3 regions of the Streptomyces incarnatus genome follow, and region 3 is predicted to be linked to each of the others. Evidence: riboswitches for the same ligand, from Rfam matches in the RefSeq annotation. Region 3 holds a riboswitch; each other region holds the start of a gene.
The links. A riboswitch is a leader RNA that binds a small molecule or an ion and turns the genes downstream of it on or off. The one in region 3 is predicted to bind S-adenosylmethionine.

Region 1: linked by a shared signal. The riboswitch ahead of thrC (threonine synthase) and the one ahead of ABB07_RS04580 (amino acid ABC transporter permease) in region 3 are both predicted to bind S-adenosylmethionine.
Region 2: linked by a shared signal. The riboswitch ahead of ABB07_RS28055 (aminotransferase class V-fold PLP-dependent enzyme) and the one ahead of ABB07_RS04580 (amino acid ABC transporter permease) in region 3 are both predicted to bind S-adenosylmethionine.

The regions. Positions count from the first base shown of each region.
Region 1 covers NZ_CP011497.1:4,700,590-4,706,783, reverse strand. Annotated here, with positions in the region: gene groL (chaperonin GroEL) at 1-728, opposite strand, end outside; gene ABB07_RS21195 (cold-shock protein) at 1,015-1,218, opposite strand; gene ABB07_RS21190 (MoaD/ThiS family protein) at 1,651-1,926, opposite strand; gene thrC (threonine synthase) at 1,923-3,206, opposite strand; SAM riboswitch class I at 3,224-3,364, opposite strand; gene ABB07_RS21180 (glucosyl-3-phosphoglycerate synthase) at 3,494-4,465, shown strand; gene ABB07_RS21175 (alpha,alpha-trehalose-phosphate synthase (UDP-forming)) at 4,538-5,977, shown strand; gene ABB07_RS21165 (KGGVGR-motif variant AAA ATPase) at 6,054-6,194, opposite strand, start outside.
Region 2 covers NZ_CP011497.1:6,208,158-6,214,351, forward strand. Annotated here, with positions in the region: gene qcrA (cytochrome bc1 complex Rieske iron-sulfur subunit) at 1-2, shown strand, start outside; gene qcrB (cytochrome bc1 complex cytochrome b subunit) at 1-1,636, shown strand, start outside; gene trpD (anthranilate phosphoribosyltransferase) at 1,763-2,827, shown strand; SAM riboswitch class IV at 2,903-3,019, shown strand; gene ABB07_RS28055 (aminotransferase class V-fold PLP-dependent enzyme) at 3,180-4,541, shown strand; gene ABB07_RS28060 (Lrp/AsnC family transcriptional regulator) at 4,671-4,952, opposite strand; gene ABB07_RS28065 (rhomboid family intramembrane serine protease) at 4,949-5,692, opposite strand; gene ABB07_RS28070 (hypothetical protein) at 5,887-6,126, shown strand; gene ABB07_RS28075 (NYN domain-containing protein) at 6,169-6,194, shown strand, end outside.
Region 3 covers NZ_CP011497.1:1,045,962-1,052,155, forward strand. Annotated here, with positions in the region: gene ABB07_RS04570 (transporter substrate-binding domain-containing protein) at 1-107, opposite strand, end outside; gene ABB07_RS04575 (amino acid ABC transporter ATP-binding protein) at 212-1,003, opposite strand; gene ABB07_RS04580 (amino acid ABC transporter permease) at 1,000-1,980, opposite strand; SAM riboswitch class IV at 2,411-2,522, opposite strand; gene ABB07_RS04585 (glutathione S-transferase C-terminal domain-containing protein) at 2,601-3,491, opposite strand; gene ABB07_RS41475 (putative leader peptide) at 3,550-3,675, opposite strand; gene ABB07_RS04590 (NAD(P)/FAD-dependent oxidoreductase) at 3,848-5,017, shown strand; gene ABB07_RS04595 ((2Fe-2S)-binding protein) at 5,014-5,316, shown strand; gene ABB07_RS04600 (NAD(P)/FAD-dependent oxidoreductase) at 5,309-6,194, shown strand, end outside.

The sequences.
Region 1 (6,194 bases), 3.7 Mb from region 3:
TTGCCCGACTGCATGACCTTCTCCAGCAGCGGGAGCAGGTCCTTGACCGAGGAGATCTTGGAGTTGGCGATGAGGATGTACGGGTCCTCCAGCACCGCCTCCATGCGCTCCATGTCGGTCGCGAAGTAGGCGGAGATGTAGCCCTTGTCGAAGCGCATGCCCTCGGTGAGCTCGAGCTCCAGGCCGAAGGTGTTGCTCTCCTCGACGGTGATGACGCCTTCCTTGCCGACCTTGTCCATGGCCTCGGCGATCAGCTCGCCGATCTGGGTGTCGGCGGCGGAGATGGACGCGGTGGAGGCGATCTGCTCCTTGGTCTCGACGTCCTTCGCCTGCTCCAGCAGGGCGGCGGAGACGGCCTCGACGGCCTTCTCGATACCGCGCTTCAGGGCCATCGGGTTGGCGCCGGCGGCGACGTTGCGCAGGCCCTCCTTGACCAGGGCCTGGGCGAGCACGGTCGCGGTGGTCGTACCGTCACCGGCGACGTCGTCCGTCTTCTTGGCGACTTCCTTGACCAGCTCGGCGCCGATCTTCTCGTACGGGTCCTCGAGCTCGATCTCCTTGGCGATGGAGACACCATCGTTGGTGATCGTGGGGGCGCCCCACTTCTTCTCGAGGACGACGTTGCGACCCTTGGGGCCGAGCGTCACCTTCACGGCGTCCGCGAGCTGGTTCATGCCGCGCTCGAGGCCGCGCCGCGCCTCCTCGTCGAACGCGATGATCTTGGCCATGTGAAGTGGTCCCTCCAGGACTGGGGGTGATTCCTTCGGACCGCGCCCGCGCCCGCGACGGACGGCTCGCCGGCCCGTGGTTCCTTGCCCCACTTGGCCTGCGGGCCTCACCGACCCGGTCCTTCTTTGTCACTCTCACCTTCAGAGTGCTAACGCCAATGATTAGCACTCGGCCTGGTCGAGTGCAAGCGGCTCAGCCGGATCAGCCTGGGGCGAACGGGGCAGCCCGGACACGGCGAAGGGCCCGCACCCTGTGCGAGGTGCGGGCCCTTCGTGCAAGAAACGTTCAGGCGGTGACGCGAACCATGTCGGCCTGCGGACCCTTCTGGCCCTGCGAGATCTCGAACTCGACCCGCTGGCCCTCTTCCAGGGTGCGGTAGCCGTCCATCTGAATCGCGCTGTAGTGGACGAAGACGTCCGCACCACCGTCGACCGCGATGAAGCCGTACCCCTTCTCCGCGTTGAACCACTTGACGGTGCCCTGAGCCATGCCTAACTCCCCTATTACTGGCCCTTGCACAGATCCGCACTTCGCGGATCCGGGTCAGACCTCACCCCCCATCGGACGGGGGCGTGCGCCGGAACGCGTCGACCGCGGCTGAATGTATCTGTCCAACTGCCGTCTGCAACAGGTCAATCGGACGAGAATTCTGGACGGGAACGGTCCGGAATGTGGTGAGAATTCAGCAGACTTCGGGGCAAGTCGGGCTACACAAACCACCACAAAAGCCGCATAAGGCCCGCGTATTTTGGCTGCTTCTCATCGGGTGTGCGGCATGAATTCAGGGCCCCCGACCGGTCCGGCCGAGAGCGCGTTCCCCAACTCTACCGCGCTCAATCACACAGAATTGCCCCCTCCGCTTCTCTCACGGAGGAGGCAATTCGATGAACAATGCGTAACTGAAGTTACCTAAGGTAACGATCAGCCGCCCGCGACGGCCGGAATGATGGACACGCCGGCGCCGTCCGGGGTGGCGGTGTCCAGGCCCTGCTCGAAGCGCACGTCGTCGTCGTTGACGTAGACGTTGACGAACCGGCGCAGCTTGCCCTGGTCGTCCAGCACCCGCGCGGCGATCCCGGTGTGGTTCTTCTCCAGATCGGCGATGACCTCGGCGAGGGTCGCGCCCTCGGCGCTGACCTCCGCCTGGCCACCGGTGTAGGTGCGCAGGATGGTGGGGATGCGAACGGTCACGCTCATGCGAGGCCAGCCTCTCGGAAGGAGTCCAGGGTCGGTCGGATGGTGGCGGTGAGGCCGGTCCCGGCCACCGCGTCCAGGGTCTTCAGGCCGTCGCCGGTGTTGAGGACCACCGTGGTCCTCGCCGGGTCCAGGACGCCGTCCTTGAGCAGCTTGCGGGTGACGCCGACGGTCACGCCGCCCGCCGTCTCCGCGAAGATGCCCTCGGTGCGGGCCAGCAGCTTGATGGCGTCGACGACCTCCTCGTCCGTCACGTCCTCCACGGCACCGCCGGTGCGGCGGGCGATGTCCAGGACGTACGGCCCGTCGGCCGGGTTGCCGATGGCCAGGGACTTGGCGATGGTGTTCGGCTTCTGCGGCCGTACGACGTCGTGACCGGCCTTGAAGGCGGTCGACACCGGCGAGCAGCCCTCGGCCTGGGCGCCGAAGATCTTGTACGGCTTGTCCTCGACGAGCCCCAGCTTGATCAGCTCCTGCAGACCCTTGTCGATCTTCGTGAGCTGGGAGCCGGAGGCGATCGGGACCACGATCTGGTCGGGCAGCCGCCAGCCGAGCTGCTCGCAGATCTCGTACGCCAGCGTCTTGGAGCCCTCCGCGTAGTACGGCCGCAGGTTGACGTTGACGAAGCCCCAGCCCTCGCCGGCCGGGTCGCCGATCAGCTCCGAGCAGAAGCGGTTCACGTCGTCGTAGTTGCCCTCGATCCCGACGAGCTCGCCGCCGTAGACCGCGGCCATGACGACCTTGCCCTGCTCCAGGTCGTGCGGGATGAACACGCACGAGCGGAAGCCGGCCCGGGCGGCGGCGGCGCCGACGGCACCGGCGAGGTTGCCGGTGGAGGAGCAGGACAGGGTGGTGAAGCCGAAGGCGCGGGCGGCCTCCAGGGCCTGGGCGACCACGCGGTCCTTGAAGGAGTGGGTCGGGTTGCCGGAGTCGTCCTTGACGAACAGCCCGCCGGTGACGCCGAGTTCGGCGGCGAGGTTGTCGGCCTTGACGAGCTTGGTCCAGCCCGGGTTCAGGTTCGGCTTGTCGGTCACGTCGGCCGGGACCGGGAGCAGCGGCGCGTACCGCCAGATGTTGGCGGGGCCGGCCTCGATGCGGCGGCGCAGCTCCTCGGTGTCGTAGGCGGAGAAGTCGTAGGCGATCTCCAGCGGGCCGAAACACTCCTCGCAGGCGAACACCGGGCCGAGCGGAACACGGTGACCGCACTCGCGACAGCTCAGGGCCGCGGCGGGACCGAGGTCGACGGTGGAATCGGTGGAGCTTGCAACTGTCTGCACAGCCATGGAGGCGAGGCCCTTTCTCCTCATCTTCCTCACGACGCACCTCGCCGTGAGACGGATTTGGCACCTTCCCTGGCCTGGAGCCTCGCGGAGACGAGTTCGGCTCAGGGGGGTTGCCGGGGCTTCATCGGGCCGTGTCCCTCTGCCCCTCTGGATGAGCGGTATGCAGTTGTGGGCGCGCGGTCGACCCCGACATGCGATGGTCACCGGCGTTGTTCAAGACTGTAACCGAAGGCCAGGACAGTTGAGATAGTCGTCCGAACCGCGAGACACGTGAGGAGCCGCTGACTGTGCTGGAAGAAGTCGAGCGCTGGCTGGCCACCCGCTCCTGGTCGGTGACCGATCGCCCGCTGCACAAGATCCTCGCGGCCAAGCAGCGCACGGGCCAGTCGGTCTCCGTCGTGCTGCCCGCGCTCAACGAGGAGGAGACGGTCGGCGACATCGTCGCGGTCATCCGCCACGACCTCGTGGAGCAGGTGCCGCTCGTCGACGAGATCGTGGTGGTCGACTCCGGCTCCACCGACCGTACCTCCGCGGTCGCCGCCGCCGCGGGCGCGCGGGTCGTGCACCGGGACGAGATCCTGCCCCGCATCCCCGCCGTCCCCGGAAAGGGTGAGGTGCTGTGGCGCTCGCTCCTGGTCACCACCGGGGACATCGTCTGTTTCGTCGACGCCGACCTGCGCGACTTCTCCTCCGACTTCGTCTCCGGGATCGTCGGCCCGCTGCTCACCGAGCCGGGCGTGGACCTGGTCAAGGCGATGTACGACCGCCCGCTCGCCGCGGAGTTCGATGCGCTCGCCCCCGGCAGGACGGCCGGCCAGGGCGGCCGGGTCACCGAGCTGATGGCCCGCCCGCTGCTGAACATGCACTGGCCGCAGCTGGCCGGATTCGTGCAGCCGCTGGGCGGCGAGTACGCGGCCCGGCGCAGCCTGCTGGAACAGCTCCCCTTCCCGGTCGGGTACGGCGTGGAGCTGGGCATGCTGGTGGACGCCCTGCACCTGGTGGGCCTCGACGCGCTGGGGCAGGTCGACGTGGGCGTGCGCAAGCACCGCCACCAGGACGGGCAGGCGCTCGGCCGGATGGCCGCGGCGATCTACCGCACCGCCCAGCTGAGGCTGGCCCGCGGCCATCTGATCCGGCCCGCCCTCACCCAGTTCGAGCGCGGCGAGGACGGCTTCGAGCCGCGCACCTACTCGGTCGACACCGAGGAACGACCACCCATGGTGGAGATCGCCGAGTACGCCGAGCGCCGGGTGGCCTGAGTTCGTATACGGCGGTGACACGAGGCGTGGCCGTACGTTTGAGCGTTTCCGGGCCGGGCTAGGTTGAGGACCATGGCTTCCACGCAGGGTGCTGCCGAGAGGGCTCGGGTGCTGGTCGCGTCCAACCGCGGGCCGGTGTCGTACACGGTGGACGAGGACGGCTCGCCGCGCGCCAAGCGGGGCGGCGGCGGGCTGGTCTCGGGACTGTCGGCCATCGGGCCGGACGCGGACTCGCTGTGGGTGTGCGCGGCGCTCGGCGACGGGGACCGGGAGGCGGTACGGCGCGCGGGCGGCGGGCCGCTGCCGGACGAGGACACCGGCGGGCAGCGGGTGCGGATGCTGGACATCGACGCGCAGGTGCACGCCGACGCCTACAACGGGATCGCCAACTCGGTGCTGTGGTTCGTGCACCACATGCTGTACCAGACCCCGCTGGAACCGGTCTTCGACGCGGAGTTCCGGCGGCAGTGGGCGTCGTACGAGGCCTACAACCGGGCGTTCGCCGAGGCGCTGGCCGGGGCGGCGGCCGAGGGGGCGGCGGTGCTGGTGCAGGACTACCACCTGTGCCTGGTGCCCGGCATGCTCCGCGAGCTCCGGCCCGACCTGCGGATCGGGCACTTCTCCCACACCCCGTGGGCGCCCCCCGAGTACTTCGGGCTGCTCCCGGGGGACATCCGCGAGCAGCTGCTGGCGGGCATGCTCGGGGCGGACCGGGTGGCGTTCCTGACCAGGCGGTGGGCGAACGCGTTCACGGAGTGCTGTCAGGCGGTACTGGGCCCCGGGGCTCCGGCCGTGCGGGTCGGAGTGCACGGGCTTGGCGCCGACGCCGACTTCCTGCGCAAGCGGGCCCACGAGCCCGATGTGGACGAGCGGCTGGCGGCGCTGCGCGCGGAGATCGGCGAAGGCCGCAGGAGCATCGTGCGCGTCGACCGCACCGAGCTGTCGAAGAACATCGTGCGCGGCCTGCTGGCGTACCGGCAGCTGCTGGACGACCACCCCGAGTGGCGTGAACGGGTGGTGCATCTCGCGTTCGCGTACCCCTCCCGCCAGGACCTCGCCGTGTACCGCGACTACACCGCCGAGGTGCAGCGGGTGGCGCAGGAGATCAACTCGGTCTACGGCACGCCCGGCTGGACCCCGGTCGTGCTGCACGTCAAGGACGACTTCGCGCGCTCCCTGGCCGCGTACCGGCTCGCCGACGTGGCGCTGGTCAACCCCATCCGGGACGGCATGAACCTGGTCGCCAAGGAGGTGCCGGTGGTCTCCGACCAGGGCTGTGCGCTGGTGCTGTCCCGGGAGGCCGGGGCGTACGAGGAGCTGGGCGCCCACGCGTTCCCGGTGAACCCCTACGACGTGCTGGAGACCGCGCGGGCCCTGCACGCGGCGCTGTCCCTGCCGCCGGAGGAGCGGGCGGACCGCACCAAGCGGCTGGCGGCGGCGGCCACCGCGCTTCCCCCGGCCCAGTGGTTCCTGGACCAGCTGCGGGCGCTCGAGGACCTTCAGCCCAGCTGATCCGCGAGGGCCCCCAGCAGGCGTACGACACCGGCGGGGCCGTCGACCACCACGTCCGCGCGGTCCAGCGATTCCGTCATCTACGGACGACCCGAGCGCGCCCCTGTGTTCTGAAGCCCAGGGCGTGCCGGTAGATCTCCGGCAGGCGGTACCGGCCATCCGTGTCCCGGGCCAGCGCGCCGGCTTCTTGTAGTACCGCGATGCCGGTGGCATCCAG
Region 2 (6,194 bases), 5.2 Mb from region 3:
GAGTACTGCAGCGAACGAGACGCCCCGCCCGCGCGGGAAGGCACCGGCCGGCGAGCGGGTCGCCGACTGGGCCGACGGCCGGCTCGGGATCTACTCCCTGGCCAAGTCCAACATGCGCAAGATCTTCCCCGACCACTGGTCGTTCATGTTGGGCGAAGTGTGCATGTACAGCTTCATCATCATCATCCTGACGGGTGTCTATCTGACGCTGTTCTTCCACCCGTCGATGAACGAGGTGGAGTACCACGGCAGCTATGTCCCGCTGCAGGGACAGCTGATGTCCGAGGCGTTCAGCTCGACCCTGCACATCTCCTTCGACGTGCGCGGTGGTCTGCTCATCCGGCAGATCCACCACTGGGCCGCGCTGATCTTCCTCGCCGGCATGTTCGTGCACATGATGCGCGTGTTCTTCACCGGCGCGTTCCGCAAGCCGCGTGAGATCAACTGGCTGTTCGGCTTCCTGCTGTTCGTCCTCGGCATGTTCACCGGCTTCACCGGTTACTCGCTCCCGGACGACCTGCTCTCCGGCACCGGTGTCCGCTTCATGGAGGGCGCGATCCTGTCCGTGCCGATCGTCGGCACGTACCTGTCGTACTTCCTCTTCGGCGGTCAGTTCCCCGGCCACGACTTCGTCGCCCGGTTCTACTCGATCCACATCCTGCTGCTGCCGGGCATCATGCTCGGCCTGATGGTGGGCCACCTGATCCTGGTCTTCTACCACAAGCACACGCAGTTCGCGGGTCCGGGCAAGAGCAACAACAACGTCGTCGGCATGCCGCTGCTGCCGGTCTACATGGCCAAGGCCGGAGGCTTCTTCTTCCTGGTCTTCGGTGTCATCGCGGCCATCGCGGCGGTCGCCCAGATCAACCCGATCTGGGCCATGGGCCCCTACCGTCCGGACCAGGTGTCCACCGGCGCCCAGCCCGACTGGTACATGGGCTTCGCCGAGGGTCTGATCCGCTTCATGCCGGGCTGGGAGATCAACTTCGCGGGCCACACGCTCGTCCTGGGCGTGTTCATCCCGCTGGTGCTCTTCCCGCTGGTCCTGGCGGCGATCGCGGTCTACCCGTTCATCGAGTCCTGGATCACCGGCGACAAGCGCGAGCACCACATCCTGGACCGCCCGCGCAACGCCCCGACGCGTACGGCCTTCGGTGTCGCCTGGGTGACGATCTACATGATCACCCTGGTCGGCGGTGGCAACGACCTGTGGGCCACCCACTTCCACCTGTCGATCAACGCGGTCACCTGGTTCGTCCGGATCGGGTTCTTCGTCGGGCCGGTCATCGCGTTCATCGTCACCAAGCGGATCTGCCTGGGTCTGCAGCGCCGCGACCGCGACAAGGTGCTGCACGGTCGCGAGACCGGCATCATCAAGCGGCTGCCGCACGGTGAGTTCATCGAGGTGCACGAGCCGCTCAGCCAGGAGCAGCTGCACACCCTCACGGCCCACCACCAGTACCAGCCGGCCGAGATCGGCCCGACGGTCGACGAGAACGGCGTCGAGCGCAAGGTGCCGGCCTCGGAGAAGCTCCGGGTGAAGCTGTCCAACGCCTACTACGGCGAGGACAACCAGATCCCGAAGCCGTCCGTCGAGGAGTACAAGGAGATCACGAGCGGCCACGGCCACCACTGATCCCGCGTCGCCACGCCACGCCGAAGGGCCCCGTCCGGGTTACGGACGGGGCCCTTCGCCGTGTGCGGGGGTCGATAGGCTGGGATCGGACCATTGATGTTGTGTACGACACCCCAGGAGCGGCTTATGAGCGCTGTGACCCCCGCTGGAGGCGACACCGCGGCGGGCCGTTCCTGGCCCGAGGTACTGAACGCCCTGCTGGAGGGCCGCGACCAGAGCGCGGACGCCACGGCATGGGCGATGGACCGGATCATGCGCGGGGAGGCGACCGACGCGCAGATCGCGGGATTCGCCGTGGCCCTGCGGGCCAAGGGCGAGACGGTGGAGGAGATCACCGGGCTCGTCCGCGCGATGTACGACCACGCGAACGTCATCGAGGTGCCGGGGCGGACCGTCGACATCGTCGGCACCGGCGGCGACGGCGCCAAGACGGTGAACATCTCCACGATGTCCTCGATCGTGGTCGCCGGCACCGGCGCGAGGGTCGTCAAGCACGGCAACCGGGCCGCGTCCTCGGCGTCGGGCGCCTCGGACGTGCTGGAGAAGCTGGGCGTCAATCTGAACCTGTCGCTGGAGCGGGTCCCGCAGGTCGCCGAGGAGGCCGGGATCACCTTCTGCTTCGCGGTGAAGTTCCACCCGGCGCTGCGTCATGTGGCCGCCGCCCGTGGCCAGTTGGGCATCCGTACGACCTTCAACGTGCTGGGTCCGCTGACCAATCCGGCGAAGGTCCGGGCCCAGGCCGTCGGTGTGGCGGATCTCCGGATGGCCCCGATCGTGGCCGGCGTCCTCGCCGAGCGCGGCAACTCCTCCCTGGTCTTCCGCGGCGACGACGGCCTGGACGAGCTGACCACGACGGCCACCTCCCACGTCTGGATCGTCCGGGACGGCAAGGTCACCGAGGAGACCTTCGACCCGAGGGACGTCGGCATCGACCTCGTCCCGGTGGAGGCCCTGCGCGGCGCGGACGCGTCGTACAACGCGGAGGTCGCCCGCCGCCTGCTCGATGGTGAGACCGGGGCCGTACGGGACGCCGTGCTGCTGAACTCCGCGGCGGCCCTCGTCGCCCTGGACCCGACGGACGCCCCGCTCGCCGACCAGCTCCGCGCGGGCATGGCCAAGGCCGCCGAGTCCATCGACTCCGGCGCGGCGAAGCGGACGCTGGAGCGCTGGGTGGCGGCGAGCAACGCCTAGCGGAAACCGGCGGTCGTCCCGCGATCCGGACACGGGTTGCGGGACGACGATCTCTTCCCGTACGTTCCTGTACCAGGTCATGAGTGACAGTCATGAGGCCCCGGCCGGCTGTCCGGCAACCCTCCGTCCGTGGCGGGGTGCCCCGGGTGAAGACCAGGCCGTAGGCAGCGAGGTCTACGGCAAGCGCGGACCCCTCGCGCGCTGCTGAGAGCGCGGGACCAGGGGTCCTGGTCGTTCGAGGGAGCCTTCCGTGAGCAAGCGAATGCGATAGGGCCGCAGAGCCCCGCCTCCGCACACCCCTTTTCTCTTCTTCCCGTACGCCTCTTCGCGTACGTCCTCACGGGAGTTCCCCATGTCTGTCTTCACCGCTGCCGCCGACCAGTCCGTTTGCTCCCCGCTGCCCGTTCTGGGCCGGGATGTCACCGTCCCGCTCGTCACCGGCGGCGAGGTCACCTACGCGGCCCTCGACTACGCGGCCAGTGCCCCCGCCCTGCAGCGCGTCTGGGACGACGTGGCCGCCTACGCGCCGTACTACGGCAGCGTCCACCGCGGCGCCGGCTACCTCTCCCAGCTCTCCACCGACCTGTTCGAGAACGCCCGCAGGACGGTCGCCGAGTTCCTCGGCTGCCGCGCCGAGGACCAGGTGGTCTTCACCCGGTCCACCACCGACTCCCTGAACCTGCTGGCCCGCGCCCTCCCCGCCGACTGCCAGGTCTTCGTCTTCGAGACCGAGCACCACGCCTCCCTGCTGCCCTGGCAGGACGCGAAGGTCACCTACCTCGACGCCCCGCGCACCCCGCAGCAGGCCGTCACGACCCTGGAGCGGGCCCTCGCCGGCCGTGACCCCTACGGCCCGGCCCTGGTCTGCGTCACCGGCGCCTCCAATGTCACCGGCGAGCTGTGGCCGGTGCGCGAACTGGCCGCGGCGGCGCACGCGCACGGCGCCCGGATCGTCCTGGACGCCGCCCAGCTGGCCCCCCACCACCCCGTGTCCGTCCGTGACCTGGACGTCGACTGGGTCGCCTTCTCGGGGCACAAGCTGTACGCCCCCTTCGGCTCCGGTGTCCTGGCCGGCCGCGCCGACTGGCTGCGCGCCGCCGAGCCGTACCTCGCGGGCGGCGGCGCCAGCCGCAAGGTGACCCGGCGTCAGGACGGCGGTGTGGACGTGGAGTGGCACGAGAGCGCCGCGCGGCACGAGGCGGGCTCGCCCAATGTGATCGGCGCCTACTCCATCGCGGCGGCCTGCAAGGCGCTGACCGAGGCCGGCTGGGACACCCTGGTGGCCCGGGAGCAGCACCTCATCCGCGGGGTCCGCGCGGGCCTGGCCGAGGTCCCGCAGGTCAGGATCCTCTCCCTCTTCGGCGACGACGCCCCCCGGGTCGGCGTGATCTCCTTCGTCGTCGAGGGCTGGAACAGCTCCCACTTCGCCGCCGCCCTGTCCGCCGAGTACGGCATCGGCGTCCGCGACGGCCTCTTCTGCGCCCACCCCCTGGTCCGCACCCTCCTCGGCACCGACCCGCAGACCCAGGGCGAGTGCGGCGCCCCCGAGGCCGCACCGGGCGAGAAGTCCCTCAACGCCATCCGCGTGAGCTTCGGCGCGGGCACCCCCGACGAGCACGTGGAGCGTTTCGTGACGGCGGTGAAGGAACTGGTCACCGAGGGTGCCAAGTGGACGTACCGCACGGAGGACGGCCGCTGCGTCCCGGCGGTGTGATCAGCGCCCCGAAGAGGCGCGGGGCTGTATCGATATGCGGCTCCGCCGCGTGGGCGCGACCAGCCACCACGGCCGCCGCACCCGCAATGCGACCCGCGCCCCGCAGACGCCTGGGCGATCTTCAAACGATCAGTTGTCCAGGCCGATCGAGAACGCCGCCTCCAGGTCGTGCTGGGAGTAGGTGCGGAAGGCGACGTGCGTGTCCGTGGCCTCCACACCGGGGATCTTGCTGATCCGCCCGGGGATGACATCGGCCAGATCCTCGTGCTGCCGCACCCGGACCATCGCGATCAAGTCATACGTACCGGTGACGGAGAAGACCTCGCTGACCGACTCCAGCGAAGCGATCTGCTCCGCGATCTCGGGGATCCGGTCCACGCTGGTCTTGATCAGGACGATCGCGGTGATCACGGCTGGTTCTCTCCCTCGGGGGCCTGAGCAGGGGCGGCTTTCACTCTAGTCGCACGGCCGTAGCGCACCCACGCGTAGCAGAAGCCCAGCGCGAATCCCACCAGGTGCGCCAGATACGCCACCCCCGGCCCCTGCGCGGAGCGCCCCGCGGCCGCCCACTGCAGCGCCGCCCAGAACGGCAGCACGACCCACGCCGGGAACCGCACGGGCAGGAAGAACAGGAACGGCAGAAGACTGGTCACACGGGCGCGGGGGAACAGGTAGAGGAACGCCCCGAGGATCGCCGAGATCGCCCCGGACGCGCCCACCAGCGACTGCTCGGAGGCGTCGTTGGCGGCCGCGTACCCCAGCAGGGCGAGATAGCCGCAGCCGACGTAGAAGAGGGTGAACTCGACCCGGCCCATCCGTTCCTCGGTCATCGCGCCGAAGACGAAGAGGAAGAGCATGTTGCCGAGCAGATGCACCCAGCTGCCGTGCACGAACAGGGCCGTGGCGGGGGTCAGGGCCGCGCGTACCGGCCTGGCGAACAGCTCGGCCGGTACCACGCCCCAGCGGTGGAAGTACGCCCGCTGCGCGGCGAGCAGGGCGTTCCCCGAGCCGTATCCCGGGGTGAGCCCCGAGGCCGGGCCCAGGACGAAGAGCAGGCAGCACAGGGCGATGAGGCCGTACGTCATGGGTGCTGATGTGCTGCGGACCGCTCTGAACGCCCTGCCGGCCGCCGTGCTCCACTCGCTGATCATGAATACAGAGCATGGCGTAACGGGACACAAGCTGACAGACCGCCTCGCCGCCGTGGACGGACCAGCGGCGAGTCGCCACCAGGCCGTAGGGTTACGGCCACACGCGTCGGCCGGCGGCGCGCGAGCGAGCACGAGCCGGTACGAGCCGGTCGAGCCCGTACGAGCCCGGAACGAGAAGGAAGCGGACAGCCACGATGACGGTTCCCCTGCCGACCGCCACCACCCGATGGCGCTGCACCCTGTGCGGCAACCTGACCCGGTTCGACGTGACGCGCTCCTCGAAGGTCGTCGAGTACGTCCACCTCGATCTGGCCGGCGAGCCGACCGTGGAGGAGCGCGAGGTGGTCAGTGAGACCATCGAATCGGTGCGGTGCCGCTGGTGCAACGCGGTGGACCAGGTGGAACTCGTGGACAGGCCGGGCGCCGGCTCCTGAGCGGAGCGGCCCCGAAGAAGTCGAAGTAGTGGGGTGTGACGGATGGTGGAGACCACAGGCGGGGGGCC
Region 3 (6,194 bases):
GCGTCGCTGTCGCCACCGCAGGCGGCGAGCCCGCCGGCGAGGGAGGCGACGGCGGTCGCCGCGGTGATGCCGCGTATCAGGCTGCGTCGGGAGAGGTGGCTGTGCATGGCTGTCCTTTGTCGTTCGGTACTGCTCGGGGGAAATGCCGGGTGGAAAAACTCGGAGGGAAAAGCTCAGAGGAAAAACTCGGAGGAAGAAGAGGAAAAGGGAGTCAGAGGACCTTGGCGAGGAAGTCCCGGGTCCGCTCGTGCCGGGGCCGGTCCAGGACCTCCTCGGGCGGGCCCTGTTCGACGATCCGGCCGCCGTCGATGAAGACGATCCGGTCGGCGACCTCGCGGGCGAAGCCGATCTCGTGGGTGACGATGACCAGGGTGGTGCCGCTGGTGGCGAGGTCCTTGATGACAGCGAGCACCTCACCGACCGTCTCGGGGTCGAGCGCGGAGGTCGGCTCGTCGAAGAGGATGATGCCGGGGCGCAGCGCGAGGGCGCGGGCGATGGCGACCCGCTGCTGCTGTCCGCCGGAGAGCTGGCGGGGATAGGCGCCGGTACGGTCGCCGAGGCCGACCCGGGTGAGCAGTTCCCGGGCCAGGTCCAGCGCTTCGGGCTTGGCCAGCCTCCCGGTGGCGACGGGCGCGGCGGCGACGTTGTCGAGGACGGTCAGGTGCGGGAAGAGGTTGAAGTTCTGGAAGACGAAGCCGATCCGGCTGCGCTGGGCCAGGATGGCGCGCTCGCTGAGCTCCTTCAGCCGGCCGCCGCTGCCGCGTCGGACGCCGATCGGCTCGCCGCCGACGCTGACGTGGCCGATCTCGGGTTTCTCCAGGTGGTTGACGACCCGCAGCAGGGTGGACTTGCCGGAGCCGGAGGGGCCGATGACGACGGTGACCTCGCCGGGGCGCACGCTCAGGTCGATGCCGTCGAGCACCCGATGGGTGCCGTACCACTTGTGGACGTCGTGGACCTCCAGCGCGGCCGGGGTGGTCTGCACGGTGTCGGTGGCGGTCATACGGCGGCCTCCCTGCGCAGCCGGGCCCGGAACTCCCCGAGGCCGGCGCGGGCCTTCTGCAGCGGGGTCGGCGGCAGGGTGCGGGTGGCGCCCCGGGCGAAGTGCCGCTCGACGTAGAACTGGACGACGGACACCACGCTGGTGAGGATCAGGTACCAGGCGGTGGCGACGAGCAGCAGGGGCACGATGTCGCCGGGGTAGGTGCTGCCCATGGTCTGCACGGAGCCGAAGAGGTCGAGCAGCGAGACGTAGAACACCAGCGAGGTGCTCTTGATCAGGCCGATGAGCTGGTTGACGTAGTTCGGCGTGATCGACCTGAGGGCCTGCGGGAACACGATCCTGGCGAACTGGTAGCCCCTGGGCAGGCCGAGCGCGGCCGCCGCCTCGTGCTGGCCCTGGTCGACGGAGAGGAGGCCGCCGCGTACGACCTCCGCCGCGTACGCCGCCTCGTTGAGGCTGAGCCCGACCACGGCGACCGTCATGTCGGTGGCCAGCCTGGACTCGTCGAAGGTGACGAAGGCGGGGCCGAAGGGGACGCCGAGGCTCACCGTCTTGTACAGGGCCGAGAAGTTGTACAGGAAGATCAGGACGACGATGAGCGGCACCGAGCGGAACAGCCAGGTGTACGTCCAGCTCACGGCGCGCAGCACCGGGCTGCCGGACTGCCGGCCGAGAGCGAGCAGGATGCCGCCGAGGAGGCCGAAGGCCGCGCTGAGCGCGGCGACTTCGAGGGTGACGAGGAGCCCGTCGAGGACCGTGGGGCGCAGGAACCAGTAGCGGAAGCGGTCCCACTGGTAGAACGGGTTCGTGGCCAGTCCGTGCACGATCTGTGCGACGAGCACCAGGACGACGGCGGTGGCGATCCACCGGCCGGGCCGGCGCAGCGGCTGAACCCGCTGTGCGCTCAGCGGCTTTGACGGGGTGTCGGCGGGTGGCGCCTCGGCGAGGGAGACGGCGGCGCCTGGGACTTCACTCATGGCGGGCTCCGGCGGAGTCGGACACCCCGGCTGACGACGCTCGGCCGCGGGTACCGCCACGGCACTGCGGCACGGGGCGGCGCACGACAGCGCGCGGGAACCGGGGGCTGGGCGGGTGATGGCACACCGGCGGGGCGGTGGGCGTCAGGAACGCGGGGCTGGAGCAGCGACTGGCTGGAGCAGCCAGGGCTGGAGAAGCGGAGGCTGGGCAAGCGGAGGCTGGAGAAGCCAGGGCTGGAAGGAGACGTCAGCCCTGACAGCGGGCTGAGCCCGGCGCGGTACACAGTGCACTGTTGACGCGCAGCAGATCGACGGCGCGGTCGGCGACGAGGACCCTGGCGTACGACGGTACGCAGCCCTGGGGGCGGCTCGCGGCCGTCCTGGGAGCTGCGTACATGGCGTCACCTGTCACTGTTCCGGCCCCACGGGGCCCTCGCGCTTACCGAAAACGTCATTCCGGTCCGGTCGTCACCTGGGGCACCCCACCGCGATGCGAGGGTTGCCGGTCAGCCAGCCAGGGCTTGGTGCTGACGCTCATGACCGTTCTGAGCCGTAAGTAAGGCAGTCGTCCGTTCAAATGTCAACGGCTGTCCGCCCAGTGGACGCCGTCCGACCGCTTCTCACCTGCGGGAAGCGTCCTCGGCGCCCGCGACGTGGCCCGCCCAGTCCAGGATCTGGACGGCGGCGCCGGCGGCCTCGAGGCCCTGGCAACGGCCGTGGTGGCGGCGGGAGATGCCGTCGAGGTCGAGATGGCGGCCGAAGGCGAGGTGGGCGGCCAGGCGGCGGGCGTAGGCCCACAGGGCGCGGTGGCCGGCGATGCGGTGGACGGCGGCGGCGTCCAGGTGGCAGCGATGGACGGTGTCCAACTGCACCAGCGTGACCCACAGTTCGATGTCGGCGGCGGTGATCCGGTCGTCGACCAGGTACGCCTCCGCGGCCAGCCGGCTCTCCAGCCGACCCAGGGTGTCCAGGAGCACGTCCAGGGCGGCGGCCCGCTCGGCCGGGTCGGCGCCGGCCCGTCCGGCGCGCTGCGCGGCCTCCTCGATCCCTTCGGCGCACATCCGCTCGACGGCCTCGATCACGGACTCCTGACCGCACGGGTACAGGGCGGGGCGGTCCTCGCGCGGGAAGAAGCGGTCGAGGTCGCGCAGGATGTCGCGGGCCTGGGTGCTGACGATCCGTCCGGACCAGTCGTCGCTGAGCACGGGCGCGAGGGCCGGGCCGGTGTAGTGGTGGGCGCTCGCCTCGTACAGCGGCCGCAGCGCCGAGTGGCCGCCGCCGGGACAGTCCGGTACGGCGGGCAGGACCGTGACCGGACAACTGCCGTCCAGGCCGAGGAGGCTGTGCCCGACGGCGAGGCGGAGACCGTCCGGGCAGGCGGTCGAGAGATGGAGCCGGTAGCGGTGCGGCACGGCGTAGTGGCCGCTGCGCGCGTCCTGGCCGATCCGGCCCCGGAAGACGGGCGCGGCGCGGTGGACGGACGGGACGGCGGCGAGCGGAGTGATGGACATGCGTCTCCCCGGGTGATGGACGTACGGACGTGCGCGCCGGCGGGCGCGGGGCTCCGGCTCAGCGCTGGGGGCTGATCGCGCTGCAGACGCGCAGCAGATCGATGTGGCGGCGGGAGGTGAGCAGGGGTGCGCACAGCGGCGTACGGCCCGCGGGGCCGCTGCCGGTGTCGAGGCGCGTCATCATTCCCTACCTGTTCACTAGGATTCCCACCCTGGAGTGTCGATCCGGCACCGGGGGACGTCAAGGGGGCGTCCACGCCTGGGACGGGCATGGGAAATGGTGATGGGGACGGGAGTATCGGGACGAAGCTGTCCGGGCTCTCCTCGGAATTGGCGACATGTGACATAGTACTGCCGTGGCGAAGCGACTGACCTGCGATGTCGTGGTCGTCGGAGCCGGCATGGTGGGTGCGGCCTGTGCGCTGTACGCCGCGCGGTCCGGCCTCGACGTGCGGGTGGTGGACCGGGGTCCGGTGGCCGGCGGCACCACCGGCGCGGGCGAGGGCAACCTGCTCGTCTCCGACAAGGAACCGGGCCCCGAGCTCGGCCTCGCCCTGCTGTCCGCCCGGTTGTGGGGCCGGCTGGGCGACGAGCTGGGGGCGGCGGTCGAGTACGAACCCAAGGGCGGCCTGGTGGTCGCCTCCACCCCCGAGACCCTCGCCGCGCTGCACGCGTTCGCGGACGGACAGCGGGCCGCGGGAGTCGTGGCCGACCCGGTTGCGGCCACCCAACTTCCTTGCTTGGAACCGTATTTGACTCCAGGCCTGGCGGGCGGGGTGCACTATCCCCAGGACGCCCAGGTCATGCCCGCCCTCGCCGCCGCCCACCTGCTCCGCGCCTCCGGTGCCCGCCTGCACACGGGCTGGACCGTGACCGGGGTGCTGCGCTCGGCCGGCGGCACGGTGACCGGCGTCCGTACCGACCGGGGCGATCTGCACGCACCGGCGGTGGTGAACGCGGCCGGCACCTGGGGCGGTGGCCTCGCGGCGCTCGCCGGCGTCCGGCTGCCGGTGCTCCCCCGGCGCGGCTTCGTCCTCGTCACCGAGCCGCTGCCGCGGATGGTCCGGCACAAGGTGTACGCCGCGGACTACGTGGCCGACGTCGCGAGCGACTCGGCCGCCTTGCGCACCTCGCCGGTGGTGGAGGGCACGGCCGCCGGTCCTGTGCTGATCGGCGCGAGCCGGGAGCGGGTCGGCTTCGACCGCTCGCTGTCACTCCCCGCCGTTCGGGCGCTCGCGGCCGGGGCGATCGGGCTGTTCCCGTTCCTGGAGCGGGTGCGCGCGCTGCGGACGTACGCGGGCTTCCGGCCGTATCTGCCCGACCACCTCCCGGCGATCGGCCCCGACCCCCGCGCGCCGGGGCTGTTCCACGCCTGCGGGCACGAGGGCGCCGGCATCGGAATGGCCACCGGTACCGGGCAGTTGATCGCCCAGGCCCTCACCGGGAAGACACCGGAACTGGATCTCACGCCGTTCCGGCCGGAACGGTTCGAGGGACACGACACCGACGGAGGCGACACGCCGTGAATCCCCTGGAGCTGGCCCGGGCCCGCCCGGGCGAGGACTTCACCGTCACCTTCGACGGGCGGCCCCTCGCGGCCCTGCCCGGGCAGACGGTCGCGGCGGCGCTGTGGGCGGCGGGCGTGACCTCCTGGCGCAGCACCCGCGGGGCCGGCCGGCCGCGCGGGGTGTTCTGCGGGATCGGGGTGTGCTTCGACTGCCTGGTGACCGTCAACGGCCAGGCGAACCAACGGGCTTGCCTGGTGCCGGTGCGGCCGGGCGATGTGATCCGCACCCAGGAGGGGACCGGAGGGGACGATGACTGAGCGCGCGCATCTCGCCGTCGTCGGGGCGGGCCCGGCGGGGCTCGCCGGGGCGCTGGCGGCGGCCGCCCGGGGGGTACGGGTCACCCTCGTCGACGCGGCCGGGCAGGCGGGCGGCCAGTTCTACCGGCAGCCCGCCCCGGCCCTCGGCGCCCGCCGCCCCGAGGCCCTGCACCACCAGTGGCGCGCCTGGGAGCGGCTGCGGGACGGCATCGGCCGGCACCTCACGGCCGGTCGCATCAGCCATCTGACGGATCATCATGTCTGGTGTGTGGAGCGGGAGTCGGGTGCGTTCCGGCTGCACGCCCTGCGCGGCCCCGCGCAGGAGGAGGGGGTTACCGTCCGCGCCGACGCCGTGCTGCTCGCCACCGGCGGGTACGAGCGCGTGCTGCCCTTCCCCGGCTGGACGCTGCCCGGTGTGGTCACGGCGGGCGGCGCGCAGGCCATGCTCAAGGGCGGGCTGGTGCTGCCCGGCCGTACGGTCGTGGTCGCCGGCACCGGACCCCTGCTGCTGCCGGTGGCCACGGGGCTCGCCGCGGCCGGTGCGCGCGTGGCCGCGCTGGTCGAGTCCGCCGGCCCGGTGGCCGTACTGCGCCGCACCCCGGCCCTCGCGGCGGCGGAGCCCGGCAAGCTCGCCGAAGGCGCCTGGTACGCGGGCCGGTTGCTGCGGCACCGGGTGCGGACGCTGGCCCGGCACACCGTGCTGGAGGCGCACGGCACCGACCACCTGGAGGCGGTCACGGTCGCGGCGCTGGAGCGGGACGGGCGGGCCAGGCCCGGCAGCGCGCGCCGCATCCCCTGCGACGCCCTCGCCGTCGGACACGGCATGCTGCCGCACACCGACCTCGCCGAGACGCTCGGCTGCACCCTGACCGGCACGG